DNA from 4 places in the Nocardioides sambongensis genome. Region 4 is predicted to be linked to each of the others. Evidence: predicted binding sites of a transcription regulator. Region 4 holds the regulator's gene; each other region holds the start of a gene.
What was found. The regulator LexA, encoded in region 4, represses DNA repair genes until DNA is damaged. The targets are predictions, from matches to a motif close to TCGAACANNTGTTCGA.

Region 1: a site for LexA is predicted at 1,811-1,826, ahead of FIV43_RS14615 (HNH endonuclease signature motif containing protein). Genes of this name have one in related genera too.
Region 2: a site for LexA is predicted at 4,067-4,082, ahead of FIV43_RS23325 (DUF222 domain-containing protein). Genes of this name have one in related genera too.
Region 3: a site for LexA is predicted at 5,646-5,661, ahead of FIV43_RS16670 (HNH endonuclease signature motif containing protein). Genes of this name have one in related genera too.

Annotation. Positions count from the first base shown of each region.
Region 1 is NZ_CP041091.1:3,114,024-3,121,470, forward strand. It holds gene FIV43_RS14610 (ABC transporter ATP-binding protein) at 1-297, opposite strand, end outside; gene FIV43_RS14615 (HNH endonuclease signature motif containing protein) at 327-1,799, opposite strand; gene FIV43_RS14620 (MFS transporter) at 1,919-3,433, shown strand; gene FIV43_RS14625 (nuclear transport factor 2 family protein) at 3,390-3,872, opposite strand; gene FIV43_RS14630 (aldo/keto reductase) at 3,932-4,936, opposite strand; gene FIV43_RS14635 (helix-turn-helix transcriptional regulator) at 4,933-5,832, opposite strand; gene FIV43_RS14640 (zinc-binding dehydrogenase) at 6,020-6,991, shown strand; gene FIV43_RS14645 (aldo/keto reductase) at 7,039-7,447, shown strand, end outside.
Region 2 is NZ_CP041091.1:3,968,864-3,976,310, forward strand. It holds gene FIV43_RS18480 (lamin tail domain-containing protein) at 154-2,694, shown strand; gene FIV43_RS23320 (HNH endonuclease signature motif containing protein) at 2,742-3,407, opposite strand; gene FIV43_RS23325 (DUF222 domain-containing protein) at 3,404-4,015, opposite strand; gene FIV43_RS18490 (demethylmenaquinone methyltransferase) at 4,260-4,949, shown strand; gene FIV43_RS18495 (NADH-quinone oxidoreductase subunit A) at 5,270-5,626, shown strand; partial or broken gene FIV43_RS18500 (NuoB/complex I 20 kDa subunit family protein) at 5,640-6,193, shown strand; gene FIV43_RS18505 (NADH-quinone oxidoreductase subunit C) at 6,190-6,924, shown strand; partial or broken gene FIV43_RS18510 (NADH-quinone oxidoreductase subunit D) at 6,924-7,447, shown strand, end outside.
Region 3 is NZ_CP041091.1:3,552,664-3,560,110, forward strand. It holds gene FIV43_RS16650 (NAD(P)/FAD-dependent oxidoreductase) at 1-1,513, shown strand, start outside; gene FIV43_RS16655 (UBP-type zinc finger domain-containing protein) at 1,545-1,889, opposite strand; gene FIV43_RS16660 (cation:proton antiporter) at 2,021-3,262, shown strand; gene FIV43_RS16665 (bile acid:sodium symporter family protein) at 3,392-4,279, shown strand; gene FIV43_RS16670 (HNH endonuclease signature motif containing protein) at 4,291-5,367, opposite strand; gene FIV43_RS16675 (aspartate aminotransferase family protein) at 5,929-7,233, opposite strand.
Region 4 is NZ_CP041091.1:2,737,032-2,744,478, forward strand. It holds gene nrdR (transcriptional regulator NrdR) at 125-622, opposite strand; gene FIV43_RS12945 (hypothetical protein) at 1,000-1,326, shown strand; gene FIV43_RS12950 (LysM peptidoglycan-binding domain-containing protein) at 1,509-1,886, opposite strand; gene lexA (transcriptional repressor LexA) at 2,296-3,027, shown strand; gene FIV43_RS12960 (MXAN_6640 family putative metalloprotease) at 3,233-4,939, shown strand; gene FIV43_RS12965 (ATP-dependent DNA helicase) at 4,977-6,983, opposite strand; gene FIV43_RS12970 (ROK family transcriptional regulator) at 7,213-7,447, opposite strand, start outside.

The sequences.
Region 1 (7,447 bases), 380 kb from region 4:
GTCGAGGTGCTCGACGAGGCTCAGGTCCGGGAAGAAGTCGATGTCGTCCATCACCACCGCGAGGTCCCGCCGGAACCGTGGGGACCGCTCGTCGAGACCCTCCCCGTCGAGCAGCACGTCCCCGGCGTCCCGCGCCATCGCACCCATCACGCAGCGCAGCAGGGTCGACTTGCCACTGCCGTTCGGACCGACCACCGCGACGGCCTCCCCGGCATCGATCGTGAGGTCGACCGAGTCCAGCACTACGTGATCCCCGAAGGCGCGCCGAAGGCCGCGGACCGAGAGCAGGGCAGGCATCAGGCCGACGACTCTAGCCGTCGGGTGGGTCAGGCGGCGTGGGGTGGTGGTCGTCCGGGTGTGTAGGCGATCCGGACGCGTTGGTGGGTGGGGGTGGGTGGTGGTGGTTGCCAGTGGGGTTGGCCGGTGTCGGGGTTGATGGTGATGGTCCAGGGGGTGTGGTGGGCGGTGGTGTGGTGGCGTCGGCAGAGGAGGATGAGGTTGTCGAGGCTGGTGGGGCCTGCGTCGGCCCAGTGTTGGATGTGGTGGGCGTCGCAGGCCAGGGGGAGGCGGGTGCAGCCGGGGAAGGCGCAGTGTTGGTCGCGTAGCACGAGCGCGTTCCAGAGTCCGGGGGTCACGGTGCGGGTGCTGCGGCCCAGGTCGAGGATCTCGTTGTGGGTGCCGAGGATGGCGGGGATGATCTCGGCGTCGCAGGCCAGGCGTCGGATGGCGAGGGCGGAGAGGGTGTGGCCGCCGGTGAGGGTGCCGGTGGGTAGGTGGCCGGTGTGGCTGGTGGGGTCGGGCAGGCCGGTGGTGTGGTGGATGCCGCGGAATCCGGCGGGGTCGGCGCCGGCGGCCTTCTCGGTCAGGTCGGCCAGGTTCATGGTGATGGTGATCCGGGCGGTGGTGCCGTGGGCGCGGGGGAGCTGGTCGGTGGCTTGGTAGCGGGTGGCGAGCTCGACCAGGGCGTCCCACATCCGCACGCCGGCTTCGCGGGGGTCGCGGCCGTCGTGGCGGCAGCCGGCCTCGGGGCAGCGGCGGCGGGTGCTGGGGGTGTTGGGGTCGTGCAGGAGGGGTCCGTCGTCGGGCAGCGGGGTGCCGCCGCAGGCGCCGGGCTCGGTGGTGGCCGGTGCCGCGAGTGGCATCAGGATGGTCTTGACGAGCTCGGTCTCCTCGATGGTGGCGTAGCCCTTGATCCGGACCCCGCCGAGGTGGTCGGGGGCGAAGGAGAGGAACCGGGCGTGGTGGGCGCCGCGTTCGGCGCGGGGTTTGTCGAGGTCGGCGCGGAGCAGCTCGCCGTCGGGGTCGAGCTCGCGGACCACCTCACCGAAGGCGTGGTCGAGGTCGGTGGCATCGACCCCGGCCTGGGCGACCCGGTCCAGCATCAGTGCGGCGGCGTCCTCGCGTAGCTCGGGCACGTGGGGCAGGGTGGCGACGCGGCGCGCGATCACACCGGCCTGCGCGAAGGAGATCCGTCCCTGGGTCAGTGCGTCACGGACCGCGGGCAGGTCCTGGGTCTGTTGCGCGACCCGCACCCACGCGGTGCCTGAGCCCTTGCGGCCGCCGGTGGCATGGGTGAGCAGCTCCTTGGTCGAGGCCCACCCCAGCTCGTGGGCCACGTCGTGTTCCTCCAGCGCCTCGGCCAGACCCACCATCACCCCGTCCAGCACGGCCCGCGTGCACGCGGCCAGGGCCAGCACCTCAACGAGCTCGGCCGATGCCACCGGCTGGGCCTGTTCGGCCGAGGCGAGGGCATCGACGGCCGCGGAGACCGTCCGCAGTGCCTCGGTGAGTGTGCCCATGCCCCATGATATCGAACACGTGTTCGAACGATCAAGGGCTGATCCACACCCTCTGCCGACGCACGACGGGACGCACGACGCGACCGCATCACAGGATCGCAGTCGGGTATTGGATCTGCATGGGAGCAGAGACCGGACGGATCACCACCGACATCCCCGCGCGGCTGGACCGGCTGCCGTGGGCCCGGTGGCACTGGCTGATCGTCGTCGGACTCGGCACCGTCTGGATCCTCGACGGCCTCGAGGTGACCATCGTCGGGTCGCTCTCCGCGGCGTTGAAGGACCCGGACACCGGCCTGGGTCTCAGCAGCTCCGACGTCGGCCTCGCCGGCGCGATCTACGTCGCCGGCGCCTGCCTCGGTGCGCTCTTCTTCGGCCAGCTGACCGACCGGTTCGGCCGCAAGCGACTCTTCCTGGTGACGCTGGTCGTCTACACCGTGGCCACGGTGCTCACCGCGTTCGCTCCCGCCGCCTGGTGGTACTTCGGCGCCCGGTTCCTGACCGGTTTCGGCATCGGCGGTGAGTACGCCGCGATCAACTCCGCGATCGACGAGCTGATCCCGGCCTCCCACCGCGGCCGGGTGGACGTGGTGATCAACGGCTCCTACTGGCTCGGGGCGGCCGGTGGTGCGCTGCTGACCATCCCGCTGCTGGACCCGACACTGATCCCCGCGGAGTGGGGCTGGCGCCTGGCGTTCGGCCTCGGCGCGGTCCTCGCGGTCGGCATCCTGGTGGTGCGACGCAACGTGCCGGAGAGCCCGCGGTGGCTCTTCATCCACGGCCGCGAGGAGGATGCCGAGCGGATCGTGCAGCGCATCGAGCGCACGATCGAGGAGGAGACCGGCGCCGAACTGCCCGCGGCGGAGGAGACGATCACGCTGCGCCAACGGCGCACCATCCCGTTCCGGATGATCGCCCGCACCGTCTTCACCCTCTACCCGCGGCGCACCATCCTTTGCTTCTCCCTCTTCGTGGGCCAGGCGTTCCTCTACAACGCGTTCTTCTTCACCTACGGCGACACCCTGAGCACATTCCTCGGCGTGGACCAGACCGGGTGGTACCTGGCGGTCTTCGCGCTGAGCAACTTCGCCGGAGCGCTGCTGCTCAGCCCGCTCTTCGACCGGATCGGGCGGGTGCAGATGATCAGCTTCACCTACATCCTCTCCGGGCTGCTGCTCACCCTGGCCGGGGTGCTGCTGGGATCGCTGACCGCGACCAGCCTCACCGCGCTGGGCGCCGCGACCTTCTTCTTCGCCTCGGCCGGGGCGAGCGCGGCGTACCTGACCGCCAGCGAGATCTTCCCGATGGAGACCCGGGCGCTGTGCATCGCGTTCTTCTACGCGATCGGCACCGCCGCGGGCGGGATCAGCGGCCCGCTGCTGTTCGGCTGGCTGATCGACCGCGCGTCGGCGAGCGGCGACATCACCGGCATCGCGGTCGGCTACTTCATCGGGGCCGCGCTGATGATCGCCGCGGGCGTGGTGGAGATCCTGCTCGGCGTCCGTGCCGAGGGCCGCTCGCTGGAGAGCATCGCGCAGCCGCTGACCGTCGACGACGCCGCGGAGGGCGACGGGACGGGCGAGGGCGACGTCAGTGCGCCAGGTCCGGGTCCCAGCGGTTCGCGATCAGCTTGAAGCTGGGCGTGTCCTTGTGGGAGGTCACCGCCTCGTAGATCCGCTCGTAGGAGGTCGCCGCGATCCGCCAGCGCCCGTCGGCGTCGCGCCGGTACTCGTCGTTGTAGTAGCCGGCGCCGCGGACGGTGACCTCGAAGTCCGGCACGATGACGGTGTCCTCGAACGCCCAGGAGGCGGTGGCGCGGTCGCCGTCGACGTCGATCTCGGGGTGCTGCGCGATGTGCACGGTGACGGTCCCGTTGCTCAGGTTCTCCCGCATCGAGGCGACCACCGCGTCGCGGCTGTCGAAGTGCAGCGGCTCGCCCATCGCCTTCGTGCCGTACCGCGCCCGGACGTCCTCGGCCAGACAGTCGCCGAACTCGTCCCAGAGCTTGAGGTCCAGGGTGCGGAAGTAGCGGTACTTGAGGCGCTTGATCGACTCGATCGCTTCGAGGTCCATGCCCGGAGACTGCCAGAGAACCAGAACCTGTTCTAGTGCGCTGACCGGTGAACGGGAGGTCAGCTCCGGTCGATCATCGCCTGCATCGCCTCCGGGTAGCGGTCTCCCACCACCGTCACCGCGTCGGACGCGGCGCTCAGCTCGGCGAGGTCCTCGGCGCTCAGCGCCAGCTCGGCGGCGCCGAGGTTCTCCCGCAGTCGCCCCATCCGGCGCGTGCCGGGGATCGGCACGATCCAGGGCTCCTGGGCGAGCAGCCACGCCAACGCGACCTGCCCGACGCTCGCGTCGCGACGGTCGGCCACCGACCGCACGCGGTCGACCAGCTCGAGGTTCGCGTCCAGCGCCTCCGCGGTGAAGCGGGGCAGGTTCGCCCGGATGTCGCCCTCGCCGAACGTGGTCTCCCGGGTGACCTGACCGGTCAGCAGCCCCCGGCCCAGCGGGCTGAACGGCACGAACCCGATGCCGAGCTCGGCGAGGGTGGGCAGCACGGAGTCCTCGGGCTCGCGCCAGAAGAGCGAGTACTCGCTCTGCAGCGCGGTCACCGGCTGTACGGCGTGGGCCCGGCGGATCGTGGTCGGGCCCGCCTCGGACATCCCGAAGTGCCGCACCTTGCCCTCACCGATCAGCTCGCGGACAGTGCCGGCGACGTCCTCGATCGGCACGTTGGGGTCGACCCGGTGCTGGTAGAGCAGGTCGATGACGTCGGTGCGGAGCCGCCGCAGCGACCCGTCCACGGCCCGGCGGATGGCGTCGGGCCGGCTGCTGACGCCGGTCTGGCGGCCGCCCTCGTCGTACGCGAAGCCGAACTTGGTGGCGATCACGACGTCGTCACGGACCGGCGCGAGCGCCTCGCCGACGATCTCCTCGTTGTCGAAGGGACCGTAGACCTCGGCGGTGTCGAAGAAGGTGACGCCGGCCTCGACCGCCTCGCGGAGGAACGCGATCGCGGTGCTCCGCTCCGGGGTCTGGCCGAAGCTCTGGCTGATCCCCATGCATCCGAGTCCGGGGGCGGAGACCTCCAGTGCGGTGCCGTGGTCGGTGCTGCCGAGCAGTCGGGTGGTCATGCGTCCTCTCCTTCGTTCACGGTGACGGTGTCGTGCTGGCTGGCCGCCCAGGAGGCGAGGAGACGGAGGCCGTCGTGCGCCGGCGTGCCCGCGGCAGCGGTGTAGATGTTCAGGGCGAGGCCCGGCTCGGACGGCAGCTCGAGCGTCTCGTAGTCCAGGTCGAGCTGACCCACCGCAGGGTGCCGCAGCCGCTTGCTGCCGTTGCGGTGGTAGCGCACGTCCTGGGACGCCCAGCGCCGCCGGAAGACCTCGCTGCGGGTGGAGAGCTCCCCGACCAGCTCGATCAGGGCCTTGTCGTGCGGGTTGCGGCCCGCCTCCAGTCGCAGCATGGCGGCCGCGTCCCGGGCGACCTGGTCGTAGTCGACGAAGAAGTCCCGTGCCGCCTCCTCGTGCAGGTAGATGAAGCGAGTGGTGTTGGCGGGGCGCCGGTCGTCGGCCTCCAGCACCGGCGCATACAGGGCACGGGCCATCGCGTTCATCGCGACCACGTCGTGGCGTCCGTTGCGTACCCAGGCGGGCGCGTCCCCGATCGCGTCGAGGACCTGCTGCACCGCCGGGCGCACCGACGTCCCCGGTGTCCTGCGGCGCCGCCCCGTCGGACCGGAGGCCCGGGCCAGTGCCAGCAGGTGCTCACGCTCGGCCTCGTCCAGCTGCAGCGCGGAGGCCAGCGCCTCCAGCACCGACTCCGAGACGCCGGCGAGGCTGCCGCGCTCCATCCGCACGTAGTAGTCGACCGAGACCCCGGCGAGCATCGCGACCTCCTCCCGCCGCAGTCCCTCGACCCGGCGGTTCCCGCCGTACGCCGGGAGGCCGGCCTGCTCCGGAGTGATCCGGGCGCGCCGGGAGGCCAGGAACTCCTTGACCTCGGCCCGCAGGTCCATCCCGCTGTCATCCATGTCTCCACGGTAGGTCGGCGTGCCCGATCCAGGCAGGCACTGGCGTTACCCGGATAGAGCGTCACTCCCGCGACGACACCCGGGGAGGTTCACTGGGGACCATGCGAGCAACCGTCATGTACGGCGCGGGTGACGTCCGCGTGCAGACCCTGCCCGACCCGACCATCCAAGCCCCACCGACGCCATCGTGCGCACCGTGCGGTCCTGCATCTGCGGCTCCGACCTGCACCCCTACCACTCGATGCCGGCCACCTCGTCCGGGGAGCCCGGCAACCCGATGGGCCACGAGCTGATCGGCGTCGTCGAGGAGATCGGCTCCGAGGTGACCGGCGTGCGCCGAGGCGACTTCGTGGTCGTCCCCTTCGCCTTCTCCGACAACACCTGCGCGATCTGCCGGGACGGCTTCCAGACCGCCTGCCCGCACGGTGGCTTCTACGGCAGTCCCGAGGTCGGCGGCCTGCAGGCCCAGCTCGCCCGGATCCCGCAGGCCTCCGGCAGCCTGGTCAAGGTTCCCGACGTCTCCCCCGACAGCGCGGACGAGGCCCTGCTGGCCTCGCTGCTCACCCTCTCCGACGTCTACCTCACCGGCTACCACGCCGCCTTCATGGCCGACGTCCGGCCGGGCCAGACGGTCACCGTGGTCGGCGACGGCGCGGTCGGCCTCGGCGCGGTGCTCGCGGCCCGCCAGATGGGCGCCGAGCAGATCATCCTGATGGGCCGCCACCGGGCGCGGACCGACCTCGGCCGCGAGTTCGGCGCCACCGACGTGGTCGCCGAGCGGGGCGAGGAGGGCGTCGCGAAGGTGATGGAGCTGACCGGGGGCCTCGGCTCCCAGGTGGTGCTCGAGGCGGTCGGGCACATGCCCGCCTACGAGCAGTCCTACGGCGTGGTCCGCCCCGGCGGCGTGATCAGCCGGGTCGGCGTACCCCAGTACGAGAAGGCGCCGATCGGGTTCGGCTCGCTGTTCGGGAAGAACGCCCGGCTGGCGGGCGGCCCGGCGCCGGTGCGTGCCTATCTCGAGGACGCGATCACTCAGGTGCTCGCCGGCGAGATCGACCCGGGGAAGGTCTTCGACCGCACCGTCGACATCGAGGACGTCCCGGCCGGTTACGCGGCCATGGACGACCGCACCGCCCTCAAGGTCATGGTCACGCCCTGACGCAGTCGCCACCACCGAGACCACCGAGAACAAGGAGACGAGCAACGATGGACATGATCACTCTCAACAACGGCGTCACCCTCCCCGCCGTGGGCTTCGGGGTCTTCCAGACCCCGCCGGAGGAGACCCGCGCCGCGGTCCGCACCGCACTCGACGCCGGATACCGCCACATCGACACCGCCGCGGCCTACGGCAACGAACGTGAGGTCGGCGAGGCCATCGCCGCCTCCGGGCTGGACCGGGACGAGGTCTTCGTCGAGACCAAGGTCTGGATCAGCGACTTCGGCTACGACGCCACCCGTCATGCGTTCGACAAGAGCGCCGGCAAGCTCGGCGTCGACCAGATCGACCTCTTCATCCTGCACCAGGCCCTGCCGAGCCGGTTCGACCTGACCCTGGAGGCCTACCGGGCGCTGGAGAGCCTGCTGGCCGAGCAGAAGGTGCGGGCGATCGGCG
Region 2 (7,447 bases), 1.2 Mb from region 4:
CACCGCGGCGCGACCGACCGGTCGCGCACCGCTCGCCCGGCGTTGCCCACCCGTTCATCACTGGTTCGTACGACGCCGCGAGGCTGCCCGGGTTTGCCCCACTGCTCATCTCGTCGCCGACTCGGGTGCGGCCGTCCCCAGAGGAACCACTCCGTGCAGATCAACCCCGTACAGGCCGGCCCAGCTCCGATCGACTCGTCACAGAGCAGACGCCGCGCACTGGCGGCTGCCGTCGCCGGGACGGTGGTGCTGGCGCCGCTCGCGCTGGTGCTGGCGCCGCTCCCCGCCTCCGCCGCCGCCACCGACATCCGGATCAACGAGATCATCACCGACTCCGCCACCGTCGCGGACAGCATCGAGCTGACCAACATCGGCGCCGCGTCGGTCGACCTCTCCGGCTGGGTGGTCAAGGACGACAAGGACGACCGCACCCTGGCGCTGCCCTCCGGCACCGAGCTGGCGCCCGGTGACTACCTGACCGTGGTGACCGCCACCGACGACGACGCCGGGTTCGGGCTGGGCAACGGGGACGCGGCACGGATCTTCCTGCCCGACGGCACCACCCTGGTCGACGGCCACAGCTTCCCGAGCCACTCGGCGCCCTCCTGGTCGCGCTGCGAGGACGGCACCGGTGACTTCGTCCAGGCGAACAGCGAGACCCTCGGCGCACCCAACGACTGCCCGGCGCCGGGCGGTGCGGCGGACGTCCGGATCAACGAGATCGAGTCCAACGGTGACGTGGTCGGCGACTGGGTCGAGCTGGTCAACGCGGGTGACGCCGCGGCCGACATCTCCGGCTGGCGACTGATCGATGCCGACCCCGAGCACCAGTTCGCCGTGGTGCCGGACGGCACGGTGCTCGCGCCGGGCGGGTTCGTCGCCCTCTACACCGAGTTCCCGGCCCCCGGTTTCGGTCTGGGCTCGGCCGACACGGTCACGCTCTACCGTGCCGACGGCACCTCGGAGGTCGACACCCACTCCTGGGCCGACGGCCACGCCGGTACGACGCTCGGCCGGTGTCCCGACGGCACCGGGAGCTGGCAGGAGACGACCGTCCCCACCCGCGGCAGCGCGAACGCGTGCAGCCCGGTCCGGATCAACGAGGTCGAGTCCAGCGACCCTGCCGGGGGACCGGACTGGGTCGAGCTGGTGAACCTCTCCGGCGCCGACGTCGACCTCGCCGGCTGGGAGATCCGCGACAGCGGCGACGCCGAGCCGACCGTGCTGCCGGCGGGCACCGTCGTACCCGCCGGGGGCCACCTGGTCGTCGACGACCTGGCGGCCGGGCTGGGTGGCAGCGACAGCGCCCGGCTGCTGGACGACACGGGCGCGGTGATCGACTCCCACAGCTGGGTCGCGCACGCACCTACCACCTACGGCCGCTGCTCGGACGGCGTCGGCACGTTCACCGGCACCGTCGCCGCCACGCCGGGCGGGGTCAACGACTGCCCCGGCCTGGACACCGCTCCGTGGCCGGGCTCGCCCGAGGTGGCGACCAGCGACCTGGCGGAGACCTTCGGACAGGACGCCAGCGGCGTCACCTTCGACCCCGAGCACGCCGGCGTGCTGTGGGTGGCGCAGAACAAGGCCGGCACGCTGCGCAAGCTCACGAAGGACGGCGACACCTGGGTGCCGGCCGCCGGGTGGGCGGAGGGCCGCGACCCGAGGTACGCCGACGGCACCGGTGCCCCCGACACCGAGGGCATCACGATCGGCCCGGACTCCGCGGTCTACCTGGCCTCGGAGCGCAACAACGACGTCTCCGGGGTCAGCCGCAACACCGTGCTGCGGTACGAGCCCGAGGTCTCGATGAACGCCACCGACGAGTGGGACCTGACCGCCGTGCTGCCCGCGGTTGGCGCGAACCTCGGTCTGGAGGGGGTGACCTGGGTGCCGGACCGCTACCTGGTGGAGAGCGGCTTCGTCGACGACTCCACGGGCTCGGCCTACGATCCCGCGACCTACACCGACCACGGCAGCGGGCTGTACGTCGTCGCTGTGGAGGGCACCGGCCAGCTCTACGTGTTGGCTCTGGACCAGACGGACGCGGTCGACGAGGCGGCGCACCTGGTGGCCACCGTCGACCCCCGGCTGCTCACCAACGCCGGCCCGGCCGCAGCGATGGACGTCTCCTGGGACCCGGAGACCGAGCAGATCTGGGCGCTGTGCGACGACAGTTGCGACGGCGTCTCGGTCACCCTGACCGTCGATGAGGCGGGGTCCTTCGCGGTCGACGCTGCCTACGACCGGCCGGTGGGGATGCCGAACCTCAACAACGAGGGCCTCGCCGTCGCCCCGCAGAGCACCTGCGTCGACGGCCGCAAGGAGGTCGTGTGGAGCGACGACGGCGACACCGACGGCCACGCGCTGCGCAGCGGCACCCTGCCCTGTACGGCGACGGAGCCGGAGCCCGAGTCGGAGGCGAAGCGGTTCGCGCTGAAGCGGAAGCCCCGGATCGTCGGAGCCCACCGGGTCGGTCGCACGATGCGAGTGCGCACCGGGGCGGTCGCGCCACGACCGACGGCGGTCCGGGTGGAGTGGCGGGTCGCCGGCAAGGTCGTCCGCGGCAATGCCCGCACCCTGAAGGCGCGGACGTGGATGGCCGGCAAGCCGGTGGTCGTCCGGGTGACCTACCGGGCCCCGGGCTACCAGCCGCGCACCGTGCGGTCGGCGCCGGTGCGGATCCGCCGCTGAGTCGCTCCGCGGCCGGCTGCCTCGGGGCTCTGAGGCAGCCGGCTTCCCTATCTCCGTCGGTGGTATCTGCGGTCGCCGTTGGGGAGTCGGGTGGTGGTGTAGGCGGGGTCGTGTTCGCGGTGGTGGTGGAAGGAGCAGAGGAGTAGGCCGTCGGCGAGGTCGGTGCGGCCGCCTTTCGACCAGGGGTCCAGGTGGTGGGCTTCGCACCAGCGGGCTGGGATGGTGCAGCCTTCGGCGCGGCAGGTCTTGTCCCGGAGTCGTAGTGCGGTGCGTTGGGCTGTGGTGAACAGCCGGCGGGCGCGTCCGAGGTCGAGGACTTCGGATTTGCCGCCGAGGACGGCGGGGAGGATCTTGGCGGTGCAGGCCAGGCGTCGGGCTGCGTGGGCGCTGATCCGCTGCTCCCCGTCGGTGTCGTGGCTGGGGTCGAGGAGTCCGGCTGTGCCGAGGTCGCGGGTGAGCTGGGTGTGGTCGATGGTGACGATCACGGTGGTGGCGTCGCCACCGTGGTCGGGCAGCTGGTTCGGGTCGAGGTGCTCGAGGAGCGCTCCGAACGCGAGGCCGCGGGCGTGGTGTTGCGGCAGCCGTTCGGCGCCTGAGTCTTGTTGGTGCGGTGAGGTGTAGGCGTCGAGGTAGGTCGCGAGTCGTGCTGCGACCGGGTCGGGGACCAGGGTGGTGATCCGGGTCAGCCCGTCCCCCAGGGACCGGATCCTCAACGATGTCTTCGCAGTGGCCGCGGCTTCCAATGCGGCGAGGCGTTTGGCGTCCTCCTCGTCGGCGATCTCGGGGCCACGACGTCGAGGATCCGGTCCGCGAGGCGGCGTAGCTCTTTCGGACCGAACCCACCCTCGGGCACCCCGGGCCGGTCGCCGGTGCCGTACGCCACCAGATCGGCCTCGGCCCTCGTCCGCGCCTTGGTGTCGATCCGGGCCGGCAGGGCGTCCAGGCCGGTGGTGATCACCCGGGCCTGCTCCAACGACAACGCACCGCGGGCCATCGCTGCCCCCACCCGCGGCCAGGACTCGTCGATCGCGGTGGCGACCTTCGACTCCGCACGCAACCGGCCGGGGTCGGCGCCGGTCCGCAACGCCACCCACCCCGCGACGTCCCGCGCCCCATGGGTCGAGGCGACATCGGCCGACGCGGCCAGGACCCGCATCCGCAGCTCGACCACCTGCGCCTCCAACGCCACCAACCCCCTCAACAGCGCCTCACGCTCGGGCATCGCGAGGAACCCCGGTTGACGCTCCGCGACCTCACCCAGCGCGTCTCGGCACACCGTGACCGCCTCGCCCAGCGGGGTGCGGGTGCCGGTCAGCGACATCGGGAGAACCTTCCGAGACAGGTGCAGCAGATGCCCTGATCCTACGCTCGTTCGAACTGGTGTTCTAGTGGTCCGAGTGACCTGTGGACGAATGTTCTCCCAGGTCAGCCGCCCATTGCGCCCGTCGTGCGAGCGGGGTGGCCACCCCGCCCTCGCGGGCGCCACGACCAGCACCCGGTCCCACCTCCGGCCGGGTGGCCACCCTGCCCCGTCGCCCGCAGGCACCCGGCAACTACCCTTCGGGGTGGCCCGTGCAGCGCTCGACAAGCAGCCCGCCGACGTCCGTCGAATGTTCGACACCGTCGCGCGGCGCTACGACCTGACCAACGACGTGCTGTCCTTCGGGCAGGACCGGCGCTGGCGGCGCGAGGTGCTCGACGCGGTCGACCCGTCGTACGGCGAGCGGGTCCTCGACCTCGCGGCCGGCACCGGCACTTCCAGCCAGCCGTTCGTCGACGCGGGGGCACAGGTCGTGCCCTGCGACTTCTCGATCGGCATGTTGAAGGTCGGCAAGGAGCAGTTCCCGGCGCTGCCGTTCACCGCGGGTGACGGCACCAAGCTGCCGTTCCGGGACGGCTCCTTCGACGCGGTCACCATCTCGTTCGGGCTGCGCAACATCGTCGACCCGGTGGCCGGCCTGGCCGAGATGCGCCGGGTCACCCGGCCCGGCGGCCGCATCGTGGTGTGCGAGTTCAGCCACCCGACCTGGTCCCCCTGGCGCACGGTCTACCTGGAGTACCTGATGAAGGCGCTCCCGGCGATCGCGACCACCGTCTCCTCCGCCCCGGACGCCTACGTCTACCTGGCCGAGTCGATCCGTGCCTGGCCCGACCAGGCGGGCCTGGCCGCGATGCTCGCCGAGGCGGGCTGGGCCTCGCCGGAGTGGCGCAACCTCTCCGGCGGGATCGTCGCCCTGCACCGCGCCACCGCCTGACTGCACCGCCCGCTCCTCCGCTGGCTCGCCGCGGCGGCCACTGCCGCCACCGACCCCCGGCTGCGCGCGCCCGTGTAGCCCGCCGACCGTCCGGCGACAGCGACCGCTGTCACCGACACCCCTGATTTTCGTCACGCACGCGTGCCCTAAATCCGCAGGTCAGGCCACATTTCGTTAACCCGACCCCCTGTCGGGCCGTGGTTCGGGAGTGGCAGTATGTGTTCCACGCCACTAGTGATTCTGTTCACAAGATCACGATGTGGGCCTGCCATGACCCGCGCAGGACGGCTCGACCGGACCGCGCGGAGGAGGGAAGGACGATGGAGCTCTACACGCCGGTGCTGGCGCTCGCCGCCCTCGCCGCGCTGTTCGCGGTCGGGTCGATCGTGATGAGCGCGTTCGTCGGGCCGCGGCGCTACAACCGGGCCAAGGTCGACTCCTACGAGTGCGGCATCGAGCCGACGCCGCAGGCGCTCTCCGGCCGCTTCCCGGTCAAGTACTTCATCACCGCGATGCTCTTCATCGTCTTCGACATCGAGATCATCTTCCTCTACCCCTGGGCCGTCCATTTCGACGCGATGGCCTGGTTCGGGCTGATCGAGATGGTCGTCTTCATCGCCACCGTGTTCGTCGCCTACGCCTACGTCTGGCGTCGCGGCGGGCTCGACTGGGACTGAGAGGGATCTAGCCATGGGTATCGAGGAGAAGCTCCCCAGCGGGGTCCTGCTGAGCACGGTCGAGGGCCTGGCCGGCTACATGCGCAAGGCCAGCTTCTGGCCCGCCACCTTCGGGCTGGCCTGCTGCGCCATCGAGATGATGACGTCGGGCGGACCGAAGTACGACACCGGCCGGTTCGGCATGGAGGTCTTCCGGGCCAGCCCCGGCAGGCCGACCTGATGATCGTCGCCGGACGGGTCAGCCAGAAGATGGCCCCGGTGCTGCGCCAGATCTACGACCAGATGGCCGAGCCCAAGTGGGTGCTCGCGATGGGCGTGTGCGCCAGCTCCGGCGGCATGTTCAACAACTACGCGATCGTCCAGGGCGTCGACCACGTCGTCCCCGTCGACATGTACCTGCCGGGCTGCCCGCCACGGCCGGAGATGCTCATCGACGCGATCCTCAAGCTCCACCAGAAGGTGCAGCACACGCCGTTCGGAGTCCGCCGTGAGGAGCAGATCCGCGAGCTCGAGGCCGAGGGCCTGAGCGCCCTGCCCACCGGCGACCAGAAGGGACTCATGCGGTGAGCGACGAGAAGGACCCCACCCCGCAGGGTGCCGAGGACACCGACAAGGCGCCGGACCAGGCCGCCGTCGAGCAGTCGCCGGAGAACGTGCCGGCACCTCCCGGCGAGCACGCGATCGGTGAGCGGCACGGGATGTTCGGCACCCGCGGCTCCGGCGACACCAGCGGTTACGGCGGACTGGTCAGCCGGGTGGTCCTGCCCGGCGCCGCCCAGCGACCGTTCGGTGGCTGGTTCGACACGGTCGCCGACAAGCTCGACGACCTGATCGAGCAGGTGGTGATCCACCGCGGCGAGATCACCTTCCACGTCGCGCGCGAGAACATCGAGGCGGTGTGCCGGCTGCTGCGCGACGACCCGTCGCTGCGGTTCGAGTTCCTCAGCGGGGTCAGCGGGGTGCACTACCCGGACGACACCGGCCGCGAGCTGCACGCCGTCTACCACCTCGGCTCGATGACCTACAACCGGCGGATCCGGGTCGAGGTCGCCGTACCCGATGCGGACCCGCACCTGCCGTCGGTGGTCGGCATCTACCCCGCCGCCGACTGGCACGAGCGCGAGACCTACGACATGTTCGGCCTGATCTTCGACGGGCACCCGGCGCTGACCCGGATCCTGATGCCCGACGACTGGCCCGGACACCCGCAGCGCAAGGACTACCCGCTCGGCGGGATCCCCGTGGAGTACAAGGGCGGCACGGTGCCGCCGCCGGACCAGCGGAGGAGCTACAACTGATGGCGACGAACTCCACCGACACCGCCGACGAGGACCTCTACGCCGGCTCCACCGAGACCACCGAGGGACGCGTCTTCACCGTCTCCGGCCAGGACTGGGACGAGATCGCCGCCGGTCTCGCCGAGGGCGAGGCCAGCGAGCGCGTCGTGGTCAACATGGGCCCCCAGCACCCGTCCACCCACGGGGTGCTGCGGTTGATCCTGGAGATCGAGGGCGAGACGGTCACCGAGGCCCGGGCCGGCATCGGCTACCTGCACACCGGCATCGAGAAGAACATGGAGTACCGGACCTGGGTGCAGGGCGTCACGTTCTGCACCCGGATGGACTACCTGTCGCCGTTCTACAACGAGATGACCTACGTGCTCGGCGTCGAGCGGCTGCTCGACATCGAGGACCAGATCCCGAGAAGGCCTCGGTGATGCGGGTCCTGCTGATGGAGCTCAACCGGCTCTCCTCGCACCTGGTGGCGATCGCCACCGGCGGCATGGAGATCGGCGCCCTCACCGTGATGACCATCGGCTTC
Region 3 (7,447 bases), 820 kb from region 4:
TGACGTCGCGGTGATCGGCGTCGACCCCGACCTGGCCGACGACGACGCCCTCGACTTCCTGGCCAAGGTGCACCGGCTGGTGCCGACGGCGCGGCGGGTCGCGATGATCACCGGCCTGTGGCGCGGCGAGCAGGTGGACCGGGTCCGCGCCGCGCTGGCCGAGGGCCGGATCGACGCGATGCTGTCGGTCCCGCTCGGGATCCGCGACGAGGAGTTCCACGCGGCGATGAGCGAGGTGCTCAGCGACTGGCTCTGGAGCGCCCAGGCGGTCACCGTCGACGGCGTCCAGATCGTCAGCAACGCCGACACCCCGGACCTGCTGCGGCTCACCGACTTCCTGCAGCGGATGGGGATGCCGTATCGCCGCTACCCGCTGGAGTCCGAGGTCAGCGAGCACCTGCACGAGATGGCCGGGCCGGAGCCGACGTACCCGTTGGTGAAGGCGTTCACCGGCGACCTGCTGCAGGCGCCGACGCTGGCCGACCTCGGGGCGCTGATGTTCGGCCGGGTCAGCGACCTCGGCACCGACCACGTGGCCGACCTGCTCGTGGTCGGCGCCGGTCCGGCCGGGCTGGCGGCCGCGGTCTACGGCGCCTCGGAGGGCCTGTCCACGGTGGTGCTGGAGTCCGAGGCGGTCGGCGGGCAGGCCGGCACCAGCTCGATGATCCGCAACTATCTGGGGTTCCCGCGCGGCATCTCCGGGATGCGGCTCGCCCAACGCGCGCGCAGCCAGGCGACCCGCTTCGGCGCGCGCTTCTTCGTCGGGACGCCCGCGGCCCACCTGGCGCCCGCCGAGAGCGGTGCGCCGCACGTCGTCGAGCTGACCGACGGCACCCGGCTGAGCGCACGGTCCGTGGTGGTGGCCACCGGCGCGCAGTATCGCCGGCTCGCGGTCGAGGCGATCGAGGAGCGGGTCGGGCAGGGAGTCCACTACGGCGCCGCGACCAGCGTCGCCCACGAGACCCGGGGCCGGCCGGTCTACGTGGTCGGAGGCGGCAACTCCGCCGGTCAGGCCGCCCTGCACCTGGCCCGGTACGCCGACCACGTCACCATCGTGATCCGTCGCGAGGACCTCACCGCCACGATGTCGGACTACCTGGTCCGCGAGGTGCACGGCACCAAGCGGATCTCGGTGCGCGCCCGGACGGAGGTGGTCGACGGTCGGGGCGAGGGTCGGTTGGAGGAGGTCACTCTGCGCCACTGCGACACCGGCGAGCACGAGCAGGTCGACTGCGGCGCCCTGATGCTGCTGCTCGGCGCCGACCCGTGCACCGGCTGGCTGACCGGCAGCCTGTGCCTGGCCGACGACGGCTTCGTGGTGACCGGGCGGGACCTGCCGCAGTACAAGTGGTCCGGTGGCATTCCGCCGGAGTCACTCGCCACCAACGTCCCCGGCATCTTCGCGGTCGGCGACATCCGCGCGGGGTCGATGAAACGGGTCGCCTCCGCCGCGGGCGAGGGTGCCGCGGTCGTGCCGCTGGTGCACGCGTACCTGTCCGGACTGGACGGCTGAATCCAGGCGGAGCCCGGCGCCGGCGACCGGGTCAGGGGTGGAGGTGGTCGCGCCAGTCGGCCGGGAGCCGATCCGCCGGCCCCGGCGCGCTCTGCTCCGCGGGGTGGGCCTGCGGGTCGGCGAGCGTCGGGCCCCGCACGCCCGACTCCTTCCGGTAGTCCCAGAACCAGTCCTCGCCCGGCTCGAAGCTCTGCACCACCGGGTGGCCGCTGGTGCGGAAGTGGGCGGTCGCGTGCTGGGACGGGCTGGAGTCGCAGCAGCCGACGTGGCCGCACTGGGCGCAGCGGCGCAGGTGCACCCACCAGCCCGCGGACTCCTCGCACTCCACGCAGCCGGCGCCGGAAGGAGCGGCGGACGGGTCGATGCCTTCGGTCATGCACCCACTCCACTCCGGTCCGCCGTGGTTGGCAAGGGACGGCGATGATCGGATCGCGCTCGGGAGAGGACGTGCGCCAGCAGCGGTGACGATCGGCACCGGACGTGCGCCCGCAGTGGGAGAATCCGCGGGTGATCACGCACGTCGCGACTGCGGCCTCCTCCTCGTCGTCGGCCGACGAGCTCACCACGGCGATCGTCTCCCTGTTCTGGATCGCGTGCGTGGTGGCCGTGTCGCCCCTGGTGGTGAGGCTGGCGCGGGGGCTGGTGCCCGACGTGGTGGTGCTGCTGGTGCTCGGCTGTGCGATCGGCGCCAGCGGCCTGGACCTGGCGTCCACCGGCGACGGGGTGGAGCTGATCCGGGAGCTCGGGCTCGGCCTGCTCTTCCTGATGGCGGGCTCCGAGATCGACCCGGCCACGCTGCGCTCGCAGCAGGGGCGGCACGCCGCGGTGACCTGGCTGCTCTGCCTGGTGCTGGGCTTCGCGTTGGCGTGGGCGTTCATCCCCGACGCCGACTTCCAGGTGGCGCTGGTGCTGGCGATCGCGATCACGTCGACCGCGCTCGGCGCGATCCTGCCGATCCTGCAGGACCGGGGGCTGGGCGGCACCGCGCTCGGTCGCGCCGTGCTCACCCACGGCGCGATGGGCGAGCTCGGCCCGATCCTGGTGATGGCGGTGCTGCTCGGGTCGCGCAGCACACTGAGCACCCTCGCGCTGCTGATCCTGTTCGTGATCATCGCGATCGCGGTCACCGTCGTACCGCGTGCGCTGGTGCTGCGGGTCCCGGGTCTTCGCGTGGCCCTGATGGACGGCATGCACGGCACCGGCCAGACCGGGATGCGGGTGATCTTCCTGCTGCTGCTCACGCTGATGGCGGCCGCCGCGGTCTTCGAGCTCGACGTGGTGCTCGGGGCGTTCGCGGCCGGGTTCATCCTGCGCGAACTGCAGCCGGCCGACGCACACTTCCTCGAGGAGCGCGTCCAGATCGTGGCCTGGAGCCTGCCGGTGCCGGTCTTCTTCGTCACCTCCGGGATGAGCATCGACATCGACGCGGTGATGGAGCGGCCCGGGTTGGTGGTCACCTTCGTGGCGATGATCATCCTGGTGCGCGGCGGCGTGGTGTGGCTGCGTGAACGGTTCGGCGTGACCGGGTCCGGCCTGACCACCCGGGCCGAGCGCTACCAGCTGGCGCTCTACTCGGCGGCCGGTCTGCCCATCATCGTCGCGGTGACCGAGCTCGCGCGGGAGCGGGACCTGATGCCCGAGGACGTGGCTGCCACCCTGGTCGCCGCCGGTGCGGTGACGTTGCTCCTCTTCCCGCTGCTGGCCCGGTTCGGCGGGCGTCGCCGGGAGCGACTCGCGACGCGGAGCTGAGCCGGGTGGGTGGTCCAGCCCGGTGATCGCGGATCGCCGCGGGGCCGCCGAGTAGCGGGTTGTCGCCCGGAGTCGGCACCGGACTGACTACTGTGACCACCCTCACAACCAGTCCCGAGGAGAGCCGCGATGAACGACTCCGCCTTGATCACCGTCGGCCTGCCGATCGCCCTGGCCATCATCATGTTCGGCCTCGGCCTCTCGCTGACGCCGTCGGACTTCGCCCGGGTCGCCCGCAGCCCGAAGGCGGTCGCGATCGCACTGGTGCTGCAGATCCTGGTGCTGCCGGTGATCGCGTTCGGCCTGGTGACCGCCTTCGACCTGGACCCGCTGCTCGCGGTCGGCGTGATGCTGCTCGCCGCCTCGCCCGGCGGGACCACCGCGAACCTGTTCAGCCACCTCTTCCGCGGGGACGTCGCCCTCAACGTCACCCTCACCGCGATCAACTCGGTGCTCGCAGCGGTCAGCATCCCGCTGATCACCAACTTCGCGATCAGCCACTTCGACGCCGACGGGGAGCTCGGCCTGCAGTTCACCAAGGTGATCCAGGTCGTGGCGATCGTGCTGGTGCCGGTCGCGATCGGCATGGTGGTGCGCAGCCGCTCGGCCGAGTTCGCCCACCGCGCGGACAAGCCGGTCCGGATCTTCTCGATCATCGTCCTCGCCGCCGTCGCGATCGGTGCTCTGCTCGGCGAGCGCGACAACATCGGGGAGTACCTGGAGCAGGTCGGCCTCGTCACCGGCCTCTTCTGCCTGATCAGCCTCTCCCTCGGGTACGGCGTGGCGCGGCTGCTCCGGCTCAGCCAGGCGCAGGCCGTCGCGAGCTCGATGGAGATCGGCATCCACAACACGACCATCGCGCTCACCATCGCGCTGAGCGTGCTCGACAGCACCGAGGTCGCCATCCCGAGCGCGGTCTACTCGATCTTGATGTACGTCCTGGCGACCGCCTTCGGCTTCGCGATCAGTCGGGGTCGGACGGGTGCGGAGGAGGCCGTCCCGTCGCACCGGGCGTGACCCGACCGGTCCTATCTCCGTCGGTGGTATCTGCGGTCGCCGTTGGCCAGTCGGGTGGTGGCGTAGGTGGGGTCGTGTTCGCGGTGGTGGTGGAAGGAGCAGAGGAGTAGGCCGTCGGTGAGGTCGGTGCGGCCGCCTTTCGACCAGGGGTCCAGGTGGTGGGCTTCGCACCAGCGGGCTGGGATGGTGCAGCCTTCGGCGCGGCAGGTCTTGTCCCGGAGTCGTAGTGCGGTGCGTTGGGCTGTGGTGAACAGCCGGCGGGCGCGTCCGAGGTCGAGGACTTCGGACTTGCCGCCGAGGACGGCGGGGAGGATCTTGGCGGTGCAGGCCAGCCGGCGGGCGTGGGCGGCGCTGATCCGCTGCTCGCCGTTGGTGTCGTGGCTGGGGTCGAGGAGTCCGGCCGTGGCGAGGTCGCGGGTGAGCTGGGTGTGGTCGATGGTGACGATCACGGTGGTGGTGTCGCCACCGTGGTCGGGCAGGTTCGCGGGGTCGAGGTGCTCCAGGAGTGCTCCGAACGCGAGGCCGCGGGCGTGGTGCTGTGGCAGTCGTTCGGCGTCTGGGTTGGCGCCCGTTCTTGCGTCCTGGTCGGAGGCGTGGTGGCGGGGTGAGGTGTAGGCGTCGAGGTAGGTCGCCAACCGGCCAGCGATGGGGTCGGGGACCAGGGCGGTGATCCGGGTCAGCCCGTCGCCCAGGGACCGGATCCGCAGGCTGGTCTTGGCGTGCGCGGCGGCTTCCAATGCGGCGAGGCGTTTGGCGTCTTCCTCTTCGGCGATCTCGGGGGCGACGACGTCGAGGATCCGGTCCGCGAGGCGACGTAGCTCTTTCGGACCGAACCCACCCTCGGGTATCCCGGGCCGGTCGCCGGTGCCGAGAGCGACGAGGTCGGCCTCGGCCCGCCGCCGCGCCTTGGTGTCGATCCGGGCCGGCAGGGCGTCCAGGCCGGTGGTGATCACCCGCGCCTGCTCCAGGGACAGTGCACCGCGGGCCATCGCCGCCCCACCCGCGGCCAGGACTCGTCGATCGAGGTGGCGACCTTCGACTCCGCACGCAACCGGCCGGGGTCGGTGCCGGTCCGCAACGCCACCCACCCGGCGACATCCCGCGCCCCGTGCGTGTCCGCGATGTCGGCCGACGCGACCAGGACCCGCATCCGCAGCTCCACCACCTGCGCCTCGAGCGCCACCAACCCGGTCAACAGCGCCTCGCGTTCGGGCATGGTGAGGAACCCGGGCTGACGCTCCGCGACCTCACCCAACGCGTCTCGGCACACCGCGACCGCCTCGCCCAGCGGGGTGCGGGTGCCGGTCAGCGACATCGGGAGAACCTTCCGAGACAGGTGCAGCAGATGCCCCGATTCTACGTGATCTCGAACACCAGTTCGAGCCCTACGGAGAGGTTTGTGGAACTGTTCTTGCAGCTCAGAGCCTGTTTTCCACAGATCGTCCGCAGCTCCTGGCCCACTCTGGGACTCGCGTGCCGCGTGGGCACTGACCGGACCAACAGCACGCGCCGACCCACCCAGGCCGACCCACCCAGGCCGACCCACCCAGGCCGACCCACCCAGGCCGACCCACCCAGGCCGACCCACCCAGGCCGACCCACCCAGCCGAGCGGCCCGCGCCGACCCACGCGCCGAGCAGTCGCCGTACTCACCCAGCGGCGACGCAGGCCTCGATCGCCTCGCCCAGGATGTCGATCCCGCGATGCAGGTCGTCGTCCTCGATGGTGAGGGGTGGGGCGATCCGGAAGATCCCGCCCATGCCGGGCAGCTGCACGATGTTGAGGTGGAGGCCGCGCTCCAGGCAGGCAGTGGTGACCGCGCGTCCCAGCTCGTCGGCCGGCGCCTTGGTCGCCTTGTCGCGGACCAGCTCGATGCCCTGCAGCAGGCCGCGGCCGCGCACGTCGCCCACCTCCTCGAAGCGGTCGCGCAGCCCGTCCAGCCGCGCGGTCAGCTCGACCCCGAGCCTCGCCGCGCGTTCGACCAAGCCCTCGCGCTCGACGACGTCCAGCACCGTGAGCGCGACCGAGGCGGCCAGCGGGTCGGAGACGTGGGTGGTGAAGAAGAGGAAGCCGCGCTCGTGGCAGGTCTCCTCGATGGCCGCGGTGGTGACCACGGCCGCCACCGGGAGGCCGGCGCCGAGGGTCTTGGAGAGAGTCAGGACGTCGGGCACGACGCCGTCCCGCTCGAAGGCGAACAGCGTGCCGGTGCGGCCGACACCGGTCTGCGCCTCGTCGAGCACCAGCAGCATCCCGCGCCGGTCGCAGTGCTCGCGCAGCCGCGCCAGGTAGCCCTCGGGCAGCTCGATGATGCCGCCGGAGGAGAGGATCGGCTCGACCAGGCAGGCGGCGAGGCTGCCCACCGACTGCTGGTCGATCATCCGGAAGCCGTAGTCCAGCTCGGCCTCCCAGTCGTAGGACCCGTCGGGGTGCCGGAACGGCGAGCGGTAGGCGTTGGGCGTGGGCAGCGTCAGGTTGCCCGGCACCGCTGGTCCGTAGCCCCGCCGGCCTGCCGAGAAGGTGGCGGACGCGGCGCCGGAGGTCATCCCGTGCCAGGACTGGTCGAAGGAGACCACCTCGAACCGTCCGGTGAACAGCTTGGCCATCTTGATCGCGGCCTCGTTCGACTCCGCGCCGGTGGTGAGCAGCAGGGTCCGCTCCAGCGGCGCGGGGAGCAGTCCGGCGAGCCGGGTCGCCAGGTCCACCACCGGGCGGCTCAGCATCCCGGAGAACAGGTGGTCGAGTCGGGCCACCGAGGCGGAGACGGTCGCCACCACGTCGGGATGGGCGTGGCCCAGTACGGCGCTCATCTGCCCCGAGGTGAAGTCGAGGATCGCCCGACCCTCCTCGTCCCAGACGCGGCAGCCCTCGGCCCGGTCGATCACCCGCGGCGTGAAGGCGCCGCCGTACCGCACCAGGTGCTGCTCGGCCTGCTGCCAGAACGTGGACCGACCCATCGGATGCTCCCCTCGACCGGGCCGCGACGGTGTGCCGCGCGCGTGCCGCGAGGCTAGGGCGTGTCTCCCAAGTCCCCGCCTGCTGCGCGGCGCTTCCGACTCGATCTGGCTGTGTCGGGGCCGCTCGACGTGCGATCCGGCATGCCGTCGCGGTCCCCGCCTTGCCAGATCGGCCGGAAACACCGCTCGCTACGGCGCCGACTCGGGAGACACA
Region 4 (7,447 bases):
TGGCGGACCCGATGACTCCGAGTCTCCCCGGGTGCACCGACACTTTCGACCCGAGCGAGGGTGCCGGTGAGATGTTTTGGTGCCCGGCAGGCAGCTTCCCCACTACCTGCCGGGCAGCTTGTGGTCAGCCCGACCGCGACGCCAGTACGGCGGGATCGGGCTGGGCCGACTGCAGCGCATGATCGGCGCGCAGCACGGCGATCTCGGCCTCGAAGTCCTCGGCGGACTCGAAGCCACGGTAGACACTGGCGAACCGCAGGTAGGCGACCTCGTCCAGCGCTCTCAGCGGAGGCAGAATCGCCAGGCCCACTTCGTGAGCGGCGATCTCAGGACTCCCGGCCAGGCGCAGCTGGTGCTCGACCTCTTGACCCAGGCGAGCGAGAGCGTCCTCCGAGACGGGTCGCCCCTTGCACGCCTTGCGCACGCCGGAGACGGCCTTGTTGCGATCGAAGGGCTCCGTGGTGCCCGATCGCTTCAGCACGGTCAACTGCATCGCCTCGACGGTGGTGAACCGCTTCTCACACGCCTGGCACATCCGGCGCCGGCGGATCGACCCGCCGTCGTCGGCGACCCTGGAGTCGAGGACCTTGGTGTCGCAGTGCTTGCAGTACGGGCAGTGCACAGGGTCCTCCTCCCGGGGGCACGTCCAGCACGTCGATGACGGCCGGACACGGTGGTGGCGTGTGGAAAAACGAGGTGATGCTGTGGAGATCCAGTCGAGAACTGTGAGTACTCAGCACCCGTTCTGTGAACTAGATGTGGAGAACTACACCGCTGTAACTACTAGATGTAGTGGTAACCGTACGCCTGTGCCCCAAGCCATGCAACACCCGGGGGTAAAGACTTCTCGACCGACTCCCTCGCGCACTCGTTTGCGCAGGTCACCGCGGCGCCGGACGTTCCGGCGCGGGCCGGCGGAGGCGTGTCGCGAGCCGATCCGGTCGCCCCGGCTGGCGGGTTGCGGCAGACGCGCACCCACCGATCAGGGAGAATGAACCCGTGAGTGGGAAGCGCGCCGGCGATCGACAGCAGCGGAGGTTCCGCCCCACCTATCTCCTGCTCGCCGGGGGCATCACGCTCAGCCTGGTCGCGTGGGGCTACCTGGTGTACGCCGCGATCGACTTCGGCGCCACCGCCCGCCAGGACGGCGACGCCGCCGCCTGGGGATTCCTCGTGCTGGCCGCCATCGGCGCCGTGGCGTGCCTGTTCCTCTCCTTCATGCTCATCGTGCGCCTCTCCCGCGCGCTCGGACTGACTCACGCACCGGAGCCACGACCGAAGCGCGACCCCTCGACACCCAAGGGCGGGCGGCGCGCGTCGCGCTGAACGCCGCGGCGATCACCGAGGGTGCGACCTCGGACCCAGCGAACAGCGCGAGGGCGGGATCTCGGCGATCCCGCCCCTCGTCTTCCCCTGTGGGCCTTGGCAGGGCCCCTGCGTCCACCGGGGTCGAAGCGATGGACACGAGTCTTGGTGGCGAGGGCCCGTGGCGCCTCAGCCGTCAACCGTCACTCGGTCGGGACGCGCAGGTCCTGACCGGCGTAGACCACGCTCGAGTCCAGGGCGTTGAGCTCCTGGATGCGGTCCATCACCGAGCGGACGTCGCCGTCGCCGGTGCTCGCCGCGGCGTCGCTCGCGATCTCCCACAGCGTGTCGCCGTGCCCGACGGTGACCACCTCGACCGGCGCCTCTCCCTGCTCGGAGGTGGCGATCGAGCCGGAGGCCAGCCAGATGCCGAGGCCGAAGGCGACCATCAGCCCGAGCGCGAAGACCACGGCACGCCCGCGGCGGGTGAGCCGGACACCCGGTCGGCGTGAGCTCGTCGCACGGCGGACGTCGCGGGCCGGCGTCGTACGGGAAACGGGGGAAAGGGTGATCGTGCTCATGGTGACCTCCGGGGGAAGTGGCTCCGCGAGCGGAACCTCGGGTCGGTTGGCGTGCGATCGAGACTCTGGCGAAGGCCCCCGACAGATCCCGCGGACTGCGTCCGACGGGAAGTCCGGCGGGCCTCTCGACCATCAGTTCGAATCGAACACCTGTACGACGTTAGATCATCTGTTCGAACGAGGTCAAGAGGTTGTTCGAATCGATGTTCGAACCCTACGGCGGCGACCGGCGACCGCTCGGGGCGGCGACGAGCGACCGCGGCGCCGACACGCCCGCTTCGAACAGGTGTTTGATCCGAGTCGCGGATGGGCGCTACCGTCGACACACGAGCCGGCCCGCAGCTCGCTCCGCCCCACGGCTGTCCCGACGCTGCGCCAGCACGGCACCCAGCACTCCCAGGAGGATCCGATGACGGGCAAGAAGACTCCCGGCAAGGCAGCCGTGCGCGAGTTCCCCGACGGCCCGCCGGACGCCACCGGCCTCACCCCGCGTCAGCAGCGGATCCTGGCCACCATCAAGGACTCCATCGAGGTCCGCGGCTATCCGCCCAGCATGCGCGAGATCGGCGCGGCGGTGGGCCTCACCAGCACCTCGAGCGTGGCCCACCAGCTGCGGATGCTGGAGGAGAAGGGCTTCCTCAAGCGCGACCCGAACCGCCCCCGCGCGATCGAGGTGTTCCTGCCCGAGGTGATGGCGGCACGCCGTTCCATCTCCGGGGCCGAGGAGAGCAGCGTCGACGAGACCGGCGTCGGCGATGCCAACCCGCAGGCCACCAACGTCCCGGTCGTCGGGCGGATCGCCGCCGGCGGACCGATCCTCGCCGAGGAGCGCGTCGAAGACGTCTTCCCGCTCCCGCGCCAGCTCGTCGGCGACGGTCAACTCTTCCTGCTCGAGGTCAGTGGCGAGTCGATGATCGACGCTGCCATCTGCAACGGCGACTACGTGGTGATCCGCCAGCAGAACACCGCGGAGAACGGCGAGATCGTGGCCGCGATGATCGACGGCGAGGCGACGGTCAAGACGTTCCAGCGCAAGGAGGGGAAGGTCTGGCTGCTGCCGCACAACGCGTCGTTCGACCCGATCGACGGCACCCACGCCACCATCCTCGGCAAGGTCACCGCGGTGCTGCGTCGGGTCTGACGCGACACCCCGGTCGCCCGTCCGGGTGGCCCCGGGTGTCGCGTCAGATGGAGTTGGAGGGACCGGCTGCGTAGGCTCAGGCGGTCCCTCCTCCGTCTGCTCCCCCAGCGAAAGCAGTCCCACGTTGCGCTCTCGTCGTACGGCGTCCATCGGTGCCGCCTTCGCCACCACCGCCGCCCTCGTCCTGATCGGCATGCCTGCAGGCGTGGCTGCACCGACCCCGATGGACAACCCCGGGCTGAGCAGCTCGCCGACGGACCCGGCCGATCCTGCGGCACCGGGTGAGCCGACCGCCCTGGCCGAGGACGCGCTGGCAACGGTGGAGGACCTGCTCGAGGACGGCACTGCCACGCCCGAGACGTTGGCCGATCCCGGCACCACCACCGCCGACGGCGCGACCAGCACGGTGACCGAGTCCGACCTGACCCTGGCGCTGCGCGACCTGGCGGTGCGCGCCAGCTCGCTGACCGGCGAGGAGCGGGCGGAGGCGGAGCGGCTGCTGGCCCGACCTGCCGGCGACGGCAGCACCGGCAAGTGCTCGCTGCACGGCACCTATGGCGACGTCACCTGCTACCGCGAGGCCGCGACCCCGAAGAGCACCTGCTCCGACGTGGTCTGCGTGCACTGGGTGAACAAGGGATCGGCCCTCGGCGCCGGCGAGAAGGGCGACAGCTACAACGCGGTCCCCACCGAGGACGACGGCCCGGGCGGCGCGTGGGACGGCACCGCCGGCGACGGCATCCCCGACTACGTCGAGGTCGTGCTCGCCGAGATGAGCCACGTGGTGGGCACCTACGCCGACGCGGGCTATCGCAGCGTGGTCTCCGACGACGGGCTCGGCGGCAACGACCTGCCCGACATCTACCTCGGCGAGATCGGCCAGCAGGGCCTCTACGGCTACTGCACCACCGACGACCCGGCTGTCCTCGAGGACGACCAGGACGGCACCGCGCACGTCGCGAGCTGGGCCTACTGCGTCCTCGACAACGACTACGCCGCCAGCGAGTTCCCCGCGCACACGCCGCTGGGGAACATGCAGGTGACGGCGGCCCACGAGTACTTCCACGCCGTGCAGTACGCCTACGACGTGGACGAGGACTCCTGGATCCTCGAAGCGACCGCGACGTGGGCCGAGGACTACCTCTACGACGACGTCAACGACAACGTGAACTACCTGCGCTACGGGCCGCTCGGGCGTCCGGCGCAGTCGCTCGACACCTTCGGCGGGTCCGCCCACTACGGCACCTGGATCTTCTTCCGCTACCTGACCGACCGCTACCCTGCCGCCACCGCCGGGCTGCCCGACCTGATCCGCGAGCTGTGGGAGTCCCTCGCGCACGACGGCGCGGGCGCGAAGGGCTACTACAGCGTGCAGGGCGTCGAGAAGGCGCTCGCGGCCCGCGGCACGACACTCAACCGGGTCTTCCCGCGGTTCGCGGCCGACAACCGGCGACCGAACCGGACGTACGACGAGGCCGCGGCGAACAAGTACCCGACCGCCCCGCTGAGCAAGCGGGTCAAGCTGACCAAGAAGCGGGTCCGCACCGTGCAGACCTCCCGCCTGGACCACCTGGCCGCGCGGCACTACCGATTCGTCCCGGGCGCCCGCGGCAACTGGGCGCTGCGGGTCGGCGTCGACCTCAACGACGTGGCCCAGGGCGGAGCGGTGCTCGCCACCGTCAAGAAGCGCGGCCAACCCGCCACGACCCACCGGATCTGGCTGAAGAAGGACGGCGACCGGTTCAAGCGGTTCGACTTCCGGCGCAGCCAGGTGAAGTGGATCGAGATCAGCATCGTCAATGCCAGCACCCGCTACCGCTGCGACCTGGGCTACCCGTGGAGCCGGACCTGCCAGGGCGTGCCACGCGACGACGCCCGCAAGCAGGTGGTCCGCGCCGCACTCGTGCGCTGATCCCTTGCGCTGAACCCCGTGCGCTGAATCAGGCTGCTCAGGCGCTGGTCGAGCCGGCCAGCCTGGCCAGCGCTTTGCGCACCACCTGGGGGTCGGTGGTCGGCCACATCGCCGGCAGGCTCGCCTTGAGGAAGCCGCCGTAGCGCGCGGTGGCCAGACGGGGGTCGAGCACCGCGACCACTCCGCGGTCCGCGTGCGTGCGGATCAGCCGGCCGGCCCCCTGGGCCAGCAGCAGGGCCGCATGGGTCGCCGCCACCTGCATGAACCCGTTGCCGCCCGCCTTGTCGGCGGCCCGCTGACGGGCGCTCATCAACGGATCGTCGGGACGCGGGAACGGGATCCGGTCGATGATCACCAGCTGGCAGGTGTCGCCGGGGACGTCGAGGCCCTGCCAGAGGCCGAGCGTGCCGAACAGGATGGTGTACGGGTCGGCCACGAACTGCCGAGCGAGCTCCGGCAACTGAGCGTCTCCCTGGGCCAGCGTGGTCAGGTGCGGCAGGCGGCGGCGTACCTCCTCGGCGGCGGTCTCCGCGGCGCGGCGGCTGGAGAAGAGCCCCAGCGCACGGCCGTCGGCGGCGTCGACCAGCTCGACGATCTCGTCCAGCTGGGCGGAGCCGAGCCCGTCCCGCCCGGGCGGGGGCAGGTGGCGCGCGACGTACAGGATGCCCTGGCGGGGGTAGTCGAACGGACTGCCCGCGTCGATGCCGATCCACGGCTCGACGCCCTCACGGACCTCCCCGACCGGCGATCCCGGCTCGGCGCGCTCGGTCGGCTTCAGTCCGACGCCGGTGGCCACCGAGTTGAAGTCCCCACCCAGCATCAACGTCGCGGAGGTCATCACCGCGGTCTTGTCGGTCAGCAGCTTGTCCCGCATCTGGCCCCACACCTGGAGCGGTGCGATGCAGAGCCGCGGCGGCAGCCGGTCGGTGCCCTCGGTGAGCCACAGGACGTCGGCGTCGGAGCCCGCGGCCATCCGCTCGGTCGTCGCGAAGAGCTCCTGGACCGCGCCCTTGGCCTGGGTGAAGGCCGCGTCGGCCTCGTCGGCCTTCTGCTTCGGGAACGCCGAGACGCAGGCCCGCGCGGCATCCCGGACCAGCGTCAGCGCGTCCGCCAGCTCCTCCGGTACGACGTCGAAGCGTCCCGGCCGCGCCTCGGCGATGGCATCGCGGAGGGCGTCGGCGGCATCGGCCAGGTCGTTCGGGGCCTCACCGTCGGCGTGCCGCATCGCTCGGCGCGCGGTCCGCTCCACCTCGGCGACCCACAGCTCGTCGGTGGCCGCCTGGGTGACCCGGGCGACCAGCTCGTGGGCCTCGTCGATCACCACGGTGTCGTAGTCGGGGATCATCGGGACGCCCTCGACGGCGTCGATCGCGAGCAGGGAGTGGTTGGTGACGATCAGGTGCGAGCGCTGCGCCTTCTCCTTGGCCCGCTCGGCGAAGCACTCCTCCCCGAAGGGGCACTTCGCCGCTCCCAGGCACTCCCGGTGGCTGACGCTGACCTGGCGCCACTCCTTCTCGGTGTGTCGTGGTGCGGCGTCCTTCTCCCCCGAGCCGCTCGCGGACGCCTGCTCCTCGGCCCACTCACGCAGCTCGAGGACCTTCTTGCCCATCGCTCCGAGCGCATCCTCGGAGCGGATCAGCTCGCCCTGGTCGTCCGGCGCGCCCTCACGGACCCGGTGCAGGCAGGCGTAGTTGGAGCGGCCCTTGAGGACCGCGAAGGAGCTGTCGACGCCGGGGCGGGTGCCCACGGCCTCGATCAGCCGCGGCAGGTCCCGCTCGACCAGCTGGTGCTGGAGGGCGAGGGTCGCGGTGGCCACCACCACCCGGTCGTCGTGCAGCAGCGCGGGCACCAGGTAGCCCAGCGACTTGCCGGTGCCGGTGCCGGCCTGGACCAGCAGGTGCCGTCGGTCCGTCATCGCGGCAGCGACGGCCTCGGCCATCGTCACCTGGCCGTCGCGCTGCTGGCCGCCCAGTGCGCTGACCGCGGCCGCCAGAGTGTCGCGGACCGGGCTGCTCGGGGTTGACTCGGAGGGCTCGGCGGACACCAGAGAACCCTAGCCGTGGGCACTCCCCGTCGACCGAGGCCCTCCACAGGTCCGCGGCCACGGGACGGCTGAGACCGGGGACACGGATCGACCCGACGGTCCCCAGAGGCCGACTCGTGGGGGCGAACGGGCGACTCGACGGGGCGAAAGCCCAAGTCAACGGGCCCGAAAGCCCAAGTCAACGGGCCCGAAAGCCCAAGTCAACGGGGCGAAAGGCCAAGTCAACGGGTCAGGCGTGGGCGGCGAGTGGTGCGCCGGGGGCACCGCCCTCGACCGCGCCGTCGATCGACTCGGGCGCCAGCACGTGCCCGATCGCGAGCGCCGCCGCACCGATCACACCCGCGCGCTCGCCGGCGCGGGACGTGGTGATCTGCAGGTGCTCGGTGGCCAGCGGCAGCGAGCGACGGTAGACGACCTCGCGGATGCCGGCGAGGAGCCCCTCACCGGCGCTCGCCAACGACCCT